2 regions of the Pseudonocardia sp. ICBG601 genome follow, and region 1 is predicted to be linked to the other one. Evidence: riboswitches for the same ligand, from Rfam matches in the RefSeq annotation. Region 1 holds a riboswitch; the other holds the start of a gene.
The links. Region 1 has a riboswitch for cobalamin ahead of KPL57_RS15620 (hypothetical protein). Riboswitches for the same ligand answer to the same signal wherever they lie in the genome.
Positions count from the first base shown of each region.

Region 1 (5,063 bases):
AACGGCTCGTCGCGCTGCGACGGCCCGAGGACCGCGCCCGCTACCTCGCCGCGCACGCGCTGGCCCGGCTCGTGCTCGCCGAGCGGCTCGACGCCGACCCCGCCGAGCTGGTCCTCGACCGGACCTGCCGCTGCGGGGAGCCGCACGGCAAGCCCCGCCTGGCCGGGCGCGGCGACGACCCCGGCTTCTCCCTCACCCACTCCGGCGCGCTGGTCGGTGTCGCGGTCGGGACCGGGCCGGTCGGCGTCGACGTCGAGGCACACCGCCCCCTGTCCGGCCTCGACGGCCTGGTCCGGCACGCCCTGTCCCCCGCCGAGCTCGCCGCCGGGACGCCCGACGGGACCGGCTTCCTGGTCACCTGGACCCGGAAGGAGGCGCTGCTCAAGGCCACCGGCGAGGGCCTGTCGAGCCCGATGGACGCGATCACCCTGTCCCCGCCGCACAGCCCGGCCCGGGTGCTGGACTGGACCGGCACCGCCGGGAGCTGGTGGGTCACCGACGTCCCCACCGGCCTCGACGACCACCCGGGCGCCGTCGCCGGGGCGGGACCGGTGGCCCCGGCCGTCACCGTCGCCGACGGCGACGCGATCCTGTCGGTGCGCCGGGGCACGATGCACGGGTGATGATGGAGTGACCGCGGCGGCCGACCGCTGGGTGCTGCACCTCGACATGGACGCGTTCTTCGCCTCCGTCGAGCAGCTCACCCGGCCCACCCTGGCCGACCGTCCGGTCCTCGTCGGCGGCGCGGGACCGCGCGGCGTCGTCGCGGGGGCGAGCTACCAGGCCCGGGTGTTCGGGGCACGCTCGGCGATGCCGATGGGCCAGGCGCGGCGGCGCTGCCCGCACGCGACGGTCCTGCCGCCCCGGTTCTCCCTGTACAAGGCGCTGTCCGAGGAGGTCATGGCCGTCCTCGGCGAGTTCTCCCCCGTGCTGGAGCCGGTGTCGGTGGACGAGGCGTTCGTGGAGCCGCCCGACCTCGTGGGCGCCTCCCCCGACCAGGTGCGGGAGTGGGGCACCCGGCTGCGCGGCGCGGTGCGCGACCGCACCGGGCTGCCCGCCTCGGTGGGCGCCGGGTCGGGCAAGCAGATCGCGAAGATCGCCTCCGAGCAGGCCAAGCCGGACGGGCTGCGGGTGATCGCCCACGCCGAGCAGGCGGCCGTGCTCGACCCGCTGCCGGTGCGGTCGCTGTGGGGCATCGGGCCGGTCTCCGGCGAGGCGCTGCGGAAGATCGGGATCGAGACGATCGGGCAGCTCGCCGCTATGGACGCCCGCGAGGTCGCCGGGGTGCTGGGCAGCGCGATCGGGTCCGAGCTGCACCGTCTCGCCCGCGGCATCGACGACCGTCCGGTCGCCCCGCGCGGCGCCGCCAAGCAGATCAGCGCGGAGACGACCTTCGACGCCGACCTGACCGCGATGAGCGCGGTGCACACCGCGGTGGAGTCGATCTGCGTCGCCGTGCACCGACGGCTGGTCGCCGACGGTCGGACCGCCCGCACCGTCACCGTGAAGGCGCGGACCGGGGACTTCACCACCCACACCCGGTCGGAGACGACCCCGTTCGGCACCCGGGACCTGGCGACCCTGGTCGCGGTGGCGCGCCGGCTGGCCGAGGGCGCGGTCGGCGAGGGCGGGGTGCGGCTGCTGGGAGTGTCGGTGTCCGGCTTCGGCGACGAGCCGCCGCTGGCCCTGTTCGACGCGGTGCCCTCGGAGAACGGGTGGACGACGGCCTCGGCCCTCGACCCCCCACCCGCGGCCGACGCCCCGGCCGGCGCGGCGGGGGTGGCCGTGCTCGACGCACCGCCGGACACCGACGCACCTCCGGACACCGACGCGAGGACAGGGACGGGCGCGGCCGCGGGGGCCGACAGTCCTGCGGGGACCGGCGGTACCGCGGGGGCCGACGCGACCACGGGCGCCGGCGACGTGCCCGGCCCCGTCCGCCCGGGCCGCCCCGACCGCGAACCCGACCCGGACCGGCCCTGGCGCGCCGGCGACGACGTCGCACACCCCGAGCACGGCCACGGCTGGGTCCAGGGCGCCGGGCACGGGCGGGTCACCGTGCGCTTCGAGACCGCCTACACCGGGCCCGGCCGCACCCGCACGCTCGACGCCGCCGACCCCGACCTCACCCGGGCCGACCCGCTGGGCAGCTGGCGGGCCTGAGCGCGCCGTCCCGCCGGCGGGCTCAGCCGATCAGCGGGCTGCGGTGCGGCGGCGCGACGCGGCTGCCCTCGGCGACCCGGGCCCGCAACGCCGGGACGGTGCGCGCCAGCCCGTCGAGGACCGCACCGAGCGCGGCGTCGGCCGCGGGGTCGCCCCCGACCAGCAGCACCGCGCCGCCGGCGGGTCCGGCGGCGGCCCAGGCCCCGATCCGGGCGACGGCGTCACGCGGGGTGACCGGCTCGACCCGCCACGCCTCGGCGTAGAACAGGGCCGTCGACTCGGCCTGGGGGAAGGCGAAGACGGTCTCGGCGTCGGCCAGCAGGTCCGCGACGTGGGCACCCGGGCGGGGTGCGCCGTCGCCGGACGGGTCGGTACCGAGCACCACCAGGTCGTGGCTCATCGCATGTCCTCCTCGAGGGTCCGCGCCCTCACCAGTGGGAATCCGCGACGACGGGCAGTCTCCTGGCTCCCGGATCCCCACGCCCTCCCCGGCCTTCCCACCCTCGCGGGCGGTGGCACCGGTGTGGGGAGGGCACTCCCCGGTGACAGTGGCGGGACCGCGCCGGATTCGCACCGGCTTCCTGTTCCGTCGTCGTCGGGGAGCCCATCACGCGACCGGGTCAGTGGTCAACCGTCCCCCGCCCCGACACCCCCCGCAGATGGTCGAGCAGGTCGTGCTCGGCGAGCGTCCCGAGCAGCGGCCCGTCCGGCTCCCGCACGGGCAGCGCGGCTCCCCGGTGCGCGGCGAGCACCCCGAGGACGTCGTGCACCGGGGCGGCCGGGTCCAGCGCGGGCAGCTCCGGGCCGGGCGGGGTGCCGTCGGCGGGACGCATCACCTGGGCGACGACGACCCGGCGCAGTGCCTCGTCGGTCGGGGTGTCGGCGGCGAGGTCGATCCCGCGTCGCAGCAGCTTGAGCGTGTAGATGTTGTCCCGCGACACCAGGTTCGACAGGCCGGTGGCCAGGACGACGGCGGCCATCAGCGGCAGGATGAGGGCGTAGTCGCCGGTCAGCTCGAACACGATGAGCACCGCGGTGATCGGGGCGTGCGCGGCCACCGCGAACACCGCCGCCATGCCGACCAGACCGAACGCGCCGGGGTGCAGGTCCAGCGCCGGGAACAGGGCCGCGGCGGCGTAGCCGAAGGCGGTCCCGGCGGTGCCACCGACGAACAGCGACGGCGCGAACACACCGCCGGACCCGCCGATGCCGATGGTGAGGCTGGACGCGAGGATCTTCCCGACGACGAGCAGGAGCAGGAACCCGACGACGTACCGGCCACCGATCGCGGCCTCCAGCACGGGGTAGCCGACGCCGTACATCTGGGGCAGTGCCAGCAGCAGCGCGCCGAGCAGCAGCCCGCCGACGGCCGGGCGCAACCACTCCGGGCCGCGCCAGACGGCGTCACAGGCGTCCTCGACGACGTAGAGGATCCGGGCGAAGGCCCAGCCCAGCAGCCCGGCGAGCAGCCCGAGCAGCGCGTAGAGCGGCAGCTGGGCGGGGCTGCCCAGGTCGAAGTGCGGCAGGGTCAGGATCGCGCGGTCGCCGGCGATCACCTCGGCGACGACGTTCGCGACCACCGAGCTGATCACCAGCACGCCGAACGCCTCGGCGCTGAACGACCGCAGGATCAGCTCCAGGCCGAACACCACCCCGGAGACCGGCGCGTCGAACGTCGCGGAGATCCCGCCCGCGGCACCGCAGGCGACCATGAGCACCAGCCGGGTGGCGGGCACCCGCAGCCACTGCCCGATCGCCGAGGCGAGCGCGGAGCCGATCTGCACGATCGGGCCCTCCCGGCCGACGGAGCCGCCGGTCCCGATGCAGATCCCCGACGCGAGCGCCTTCACCGCGGCGACGGTGGCCGGGATCCGCCCGCCCCTGCGCGCGACGGCGAACATCACCTCGGGCACCCCGTGCCCGCGCGCCTCCGGGGCGAACCGCTGGACCAGCGGGCCGTACACCAGGCCGCCGAGCACCGGGGCGATCAGCAGGAACCACACGCCCAGCCCGGGCAGGTGCGGCGAGGCGACCCGGCCGGCGTCGGAGAAGTCCTCCCGCCCGGTGACCAGCCAGGTCACGCCGAGGATCAGCTCGTGGAACAGCACCGACCCGATGCCGGCGCCGACCCCGATGACCGTCGCCAGACCGACGAGCCCCGGCCGGGTGCCGACGAGCGCGCGGTGCAGCGCGCGGACCGCGGTCACCGCGCACCGCCCTCGGCGGGCACCGGCGCGACGGCCCAGTCGGTCTCGCCGACCTCGCCCGCGGCGTCGGCGAAGCGGCGCAGTGCGTCGCGGACCGCGGTGCGCTCGGCGGCCGGCAGCATCGCGAGCAGCCGGTGCATCTCGGCGCGGCGCAGCCGGGTGACCTCGTCGACGAGCGTCCGCCCGGCGGGGCTGAGCGCGAGGGCGACCTCGCGGCGGTCGTCGCCGGTGCGGGTGCGCACGACGAGGCCGCGGCTCACCAGCCGGTCGCACATCCGGGTCGCCGTCGAGGCCGACACGGTCAGCGCCGTGGCCAGGTCGGCCGGGCGCCGGGTGCCGTGCTGGGCCAGGACGACCAGCGCGCGGTACTGCGGCAGGGTCACCTCGCCCGCCGTCGGGCCGGCCTGCTCCCCCGCGGCGGCCAGGGACCCGGCGACCACGGAGAGCATCGCCCGGCTCGCGGTCATCACCGCGTCGACGACATCGTCGATCTCGTCGGCAGCACCGTTCTCGTCGGTCACGCCGCCAATGATTGCACACTGCAAGGTTGCAGTGTGCAATGAGGTCGGCGTGGTCAGCGGGCGACGGGCGCCTGCAGACCGGCGACCGGCCCGATCACGACGATCGCGGGCGGGCTGATCTCCTGCTCGGCGGCGACGCGCTCGGCGGTCTCCAGCGTCGCGCGCACCGACC
Region 1 covers NZ_JAHLJA010000043.1:7,399-12,461, forward strand. The annotation lists gene KPL57_RS15610 (4'-phosphopantetheinyl transferase superfamily protein) at 1-623, shown strand, start outside; gene KPL57_RS15615 (DNA polymerase IV) at 631-2,163, shown strand; gene KPL57_RS15620 (hypothetical protein) at 2,186-2,563, opposite strand; cobalamin riboswitch at 2,598-2,787, opposite strand; gene KPL57_RS15625 (chloride channel protein) at 2,784-4,370, opposite strand; gene KPL57_RS15630 (MarR family winged helix-turn-helix transcriptional regulator) at 4,367-4,891, opposite strand; gene cobA (uroporphyrinogen-III C-methyltransferase) at 4,945-5,063, opposite strand, start outside.

Region 2 (5,063 bases), on a different contig from region 1:
GTCGCGGACCAGGTGCGGGTTGATCACGGTGAAGTCGCCGGACATGTTGGACTTCACGTACAGGTTGAGGTGGATCGGCTCGATCGACTGCCCGACCCCGCAGATGTTCGAGATCGTCGCCGTCGGGGCGATCGCGAGCACGTTGGAGTTGCGCATTCCCTGGGTGCGGACCTTCTCCCGCAGTGTGTCCCAGTCCAGCGTGGACGACCGGTCGATCTCGAGCTCGCCGTCGCCGCGGGCGGCGGCCAGCAGGTCGAGCGAGTCCAGCGGCAGGATCCCGCGGCTCCACAGCGACCCGTCGAAGCTGGCGTAGCGGCCGCGCTCGACCGCCAGGTCCGACGACGCGGTGATCGCGTGGAAGCTCAGGAGCTCGGCCGAGGTGTCGGCGAACTCGACGGCCGCGTCGCTCGCGGGGGCGATGCGCTGGACGAACAGCGCGTCGGAGAAGCCCATCATGCCCAGGCCGACCGGGCGGTGGCGCAGGTTGGACCGGCGGGCCTCGGGGATCGTGTAGAAGTTGATGTCCACGACGTTGTCGAGCATCCGCACCGCGGTCGTCACCGTGCGGCGGAGCTTGTCCGCGTCGAGCCCGTCGCGCGTGACGTGCGCGGCGAGGTTCACCGAGCCGAGGTTGCAGACCGCGACCTCGCCCTCGTCGCCGGCGCGGGTGTTGAGGGTGATCTCGGTGCACAGGTTCGACGAGTGCACCACCCCCGCGTGCTGCTGCGGGCTGCGCAGGTTGCACGGGTCCTTGAACGTGATCCACGGGTGCCCGGTCTCGAACAGCATGGTCAGCATCCGCCGCCACAGCTCGACCGCGCGCACCGTGCGGTGCACCCGGACCTCGCCGCGCGCCGCGGCCGCCTCGTACTCGCGGTACCGCTGGGCGAACGCGGTGCCGTAGAGGTCGTGCAGGTCGGGCACCTCGTCCGGGGAGAACAGAGTCCACTCGGCGTCGGCCTGCACGCGGCGCAGGAACTCGTCGGGCACCCAGTTCGCGGTGTTCATGTCGTGGGTCCGGCGGCGGTCGTCGCCGGTGTTCTTGCGCAGGTCGAGGAACTCCTCGATGTCGACGTGCCAGGTCTCCAGGTAGGCGCACGCCGCGCCCTTGCGCTTGCCGCCCTGGTTCACCGCGACGGCCGTGTCCCCGGCGATCTTGAGGAACGGCACCACCCCCTGGGAGACGCCGTTGGTGCCGCGGATGTGCGCGCCGAGGCCGCGGACCGGGGTCCAGTCGTTGCCGAGCCCGCCGGAGTACTTGGCCAGCAGCGCGTTGTTCCGGTAGCCGCCGAAGATCGACTCCAGGTCGTCGTCGACGGTGGTGAGGAAGCACGACGACAGCTGCGGCCGGTGGTGCCGGAGTTGAACAGCGTCGGGGTCGAGGCCATGAAGTCGAAGCTCGACAGGACCTCGTAGAACTCGATCGCCCGGGCCTCGCGGTCGATCTCGCGCACCGCCAGTCCCATCGCGACCCGCAGGAAGAACGCCTGCGGCAGCTCGAAGCGCACGCCGCGCTCGTGCAGGAAGTAGCGGTCGTAGAGGGTCTGCAGGCCGAGGAAGCCGATCTGCAGGTCACGGTCCGGGCGGAGGGCGGCGGTGACCCGGTCCAGGTCGAAGGTCGCGAGCTCGGGGTCGACCAGGCCGATCGCGATGGCGTGGCGCAGGTAGTCCTTCGTGTAGGACGCGTACCGCTCGGTCATCGTCGCGTGGTCCGGGGTCTCCCGGGTGCCCGCCAGGTGCGAGACGGCCTCGGCGCGGAGCCGGTCCAGCAGCAGCCGCGACGCCACCAGGGAGTACGCGGGCTCGCGCTCGACCAGGGTGCGGGCGGCCAGGACCAGGGCCTGGGCCAGCTCGTCGGCGGTGATGCCGTCGTAGACGGTGCGGTCCAGCTCGGCGAGCACCGGCTCCGGCGCGACGTCGTCGATGCCGTCGCACGCCTCGCCGAGCACCGCGGCGACCCGGTCGCGGTCCAGTGGGGTCCGGCTGCCGTCGGGCCCGGTGACGTGCACGACCGGCGCGTCCGACGCGCGGTCCCCGCCGTCGCGTTCCCGGGCCCGTGCCTGCTGCTCGCGGTAGAGCACGTAGGAACGGGCTACCTTGTGGTGGCCGCCGCGCATCAGGGCGAGCTCGACCTGGTCCTGGATCTGCTCGACGTGCACGGCGTGCGCCGGGTGCCGGGTCAGCGCCGCGACGACCTGGTCGGTCAGCCCGGCCACGAGGTGGTGCAGCCGCGACGACGTCGCGCCCGAGTCCCCCTCGACCGCCAGGAACGCCTTGGTCGTCGCCACCGAGATCTTCGTGGCGTCGAACCCGGTCTCGGAGCCGTCGCGCCGGATGACGCGCAGGGCCGGGGGTGCTGTTGCCGGTGCAGCGGTGGAAGCCGTCACGGGCTCTCTCCTCGCGAGTCGCCGTCGCCTCCGGGGGCGGGCGCGGTGCGAGGAGGCGGCGGGTCGCGTGTCGTCGGCGGCCCACCGCACCCTGGTGCCGTCCCACGAGGCCCGGAGCAGCGCGCACCGGTCGGTACGCGCACCGGTGGCAGGTCTTCGGACTCACGGGCGCACTGCTCACACCTACTGGCCGTCGCTTCCCGGGATCACTCCCAGTGCTGTTGACGGCGGTCGTTCCCGTTCACCGCTGCGGGGCAGTCCCGGATTCCCACCGGGTTCCCTCTTGCCTCACCGGCCCGGGCGGGCCGGTGAACCACCAGTGGTCTGGACACTACATCTTGTGGGCGGAGCTACTCCATCCCCCCCATCGGTGCGGATGCAACCCCCCTCGGTGACCGGCGGTCCGGGGTCAGCCCGCCGCCCGCCCCTCGGCCGTCGCCCGGGGGCCGGGGGTGAACACGTGCCCCGCGAGTGCTGGCGGGACGGCGGCGAGTCCCGGCCCGCCGGCGCGCACCCAGGCCGCGACCGCGTCCGTGGTCGCGGCGTCCAGGACCGCACGGAGCCAGACCGGCCGGGCGCCCGCCCGGCGGGCCCCGGGCGCCGGGGCGACCACCAGGACGTCGGAGTCCGCGCACGGGCCCAGGCACTCGCTGGTGCGCAGCCGGGCGTGCCCGGCCAGGCCGTCGGTCAGCCGGTCGAGCAGCCGGTCGTGGTGGTCGCGGTCGAGGCCGGGGTGCTTGCGGCCGGAGCCGCAGCAGCACCCCCGGCAGGCGGTGACGGCGGGGAGGGCGGACACGCCCCGACCCTACGTGACACCTGACGAACTGTTCAGGTGATCACGGCGACGACGGGTGTCCGGCGGCACCGGCCCGGCGGACGGTCGTGGTCGACGAGGCGCGGCGGGTAGGCAGGGCCCGCCGTGGGGTACTCCGCCGCCGACCGTTCCACCATCGAGAGGGAGATCCCGTGAGCCACCACGTCCTGGACGCCGCCGGCGTCACCACCCCGGCCGCCGTCGTCGAGAAGCTGCACGACGCCGCCCGCGCTAGCACCGCCTGCGCCTCGGCGATGGTCGCCTCCGGCGGGATGGAGACCGAGGTCCTGCTGGCGCTCGACGCCGCCGACCTCTGCACCGCCGCCGCGGCCGTGCTCGGCCGCCGCACCGGGGACAAGGCCGTCGGCGAGGCCGCCGCCTCGGCCGCCGCGCTGGCCTGCGAGGCGTCCGCCGCGGCCTGCGGCGCCCACGCCGACCACCACGAGCACTGTCGGCTGCACGCCGAGGTCACCCGCGAGACGGCGGCGCTGCTGCGCGAGCACGCCGGCGCCTGAGGCCCGGCGGGCGGTGCCGTGGCCCTGCCGTGACCCGGCTGCGGCACGGCCCGTCCTGCGGCCGGGAGCGGTTCGGAGCCCCGCCCGCAGCGGGTCACCCCATCCGCAGCCGGTGGAACCGGGCCCAGGTGGCGGTGTCCGGCCGGGCGGGCTCGACGCCGGTCAGGTCGGCGGACACGCCGACGTGCTCGTCGCCCGAGGACCAGACGGTCGAGCGGTCGCGCAGCAGGAGCTGGGCGCGTCGCAGGGCCTCGACCCGGCGTGCCTCGTCCGGCACCCCGCGCGCGGTGGCGAGCAGGGCACCCACGTCGGCCCGTCCCGCCGCGGCCGGTGCGTCGTCCTCGCCCGCGGTCGCGACGGGCGGGGCGTCGTCGGCGGGGTCCGGGCCCGCGGCCGCGCGCAGGTACAGCGGGAGCGGGGTCGCCGCGGCCCGGCGGAACCGGATGCCCGGGGTCGGGGCGGCGTCGGGCGGGTCCGGCTCGCGTGGCGTGCAGGTCAGCCCGATCTCGGCGAGCTGTTCCACGACGGTGTCGGCGGCCGGGCGCGACATCGGGTCGAACGGGTCGAACAGCAGCGGCACCTCCAGCCGGTCCGCGCCCGCCGCCGCGACGAGCTCCCGCGCGCGGGCGACGTCGCGCTCCACCGGCGCGAACCCGGCCGGGTGATACGCCAGGCCCGGGCCGAACAGGTCGTCGCCCGGCTCGGCGAGGTCGAGCAGCACCTCGCGGACGAGCTCGGTCCGGTCGATGCCGAGCCGGACCGCCTCGGCCAGCCGGGGATCGCCGAGCACGTCGCCGGACGCCCCGGCGGTCGTGCCGCCTGCCGTACCGGTGCCGGGGGACGACCCGGCCGGGCCGACGTCGAGGAAGCGGGTCGCCGAGCCCGGCGCGGACACCACCGTCGTGCCGACCCGCCCGAGCAGCCGGCGCGCGCTGTGCGGGAACAGGTCGTGTGCCCAGTGCACGTGACCGTCCACGAGGGACTGGTAGCGGTTCTCCTCGTCGTCGTCCACCACGAACTCCACGGCGGGCGAGCGCGCAGCGCCCAGCCAGTGGCCGTCGTGCCGGTAGAGCGCGTCCGGGGACCCGGGCAGCCAGCGGAACGCGCCGGTGCCCACCGGCGGGGTGCCGCGGCCGTCGCGCACGATGCCGGTGCCCGGCGCGCCCAGGACGAGGCCGAACAGGAAGTCCGGGGCACCGAGCACCAGCTCCACCTCCGACGCCGAGACCGCCCGGCTGGCGGCGAGGTCGAGCCCGGCCAGCAGCGGTGCCGCCGTCGCCCCGGTGGCGGGATCGGTGATCCGGCGCAGCGACGCCAGCACGTCGGCCGAGGTCAGCGGGCGCCCGT
Region 2 covers NZ_JAHLJA010000153.1:70,807-75,869, reverse strand. The annotation lists partial or broken gene KPL57_RS53735 (ribonucleoside-diphosphate reductase subunit alpha) at 1-2,387, opposite strand, end outside; cobalamin riboswitch at 2,517-2,720, opposite strand; gene KPL57_RS53730 (hypothetical protein) at 2,797-3,183, opposite strand; gene KPL57_RS68160 (hypothetical protein) at 3,216-3,338, opposite strand; gene KPL57_RS53725 (four-helix bundle copper-binding protein) at 3,354-3,716, shown strand; gene KPL57_RS53720 (ABC transporter substrate-binding protein) at 3,811-5,063, opposite strand, start outside.
Region 2: linked by a shared signal. The riboswitch ahead of KPL57_RS53735 (ribonucleoside-diphosphate reductase subunit alpha) and the one ahead of KPL57_RS15620 (hypothetical protein) in region 1 are both predicted to bind cobalamin.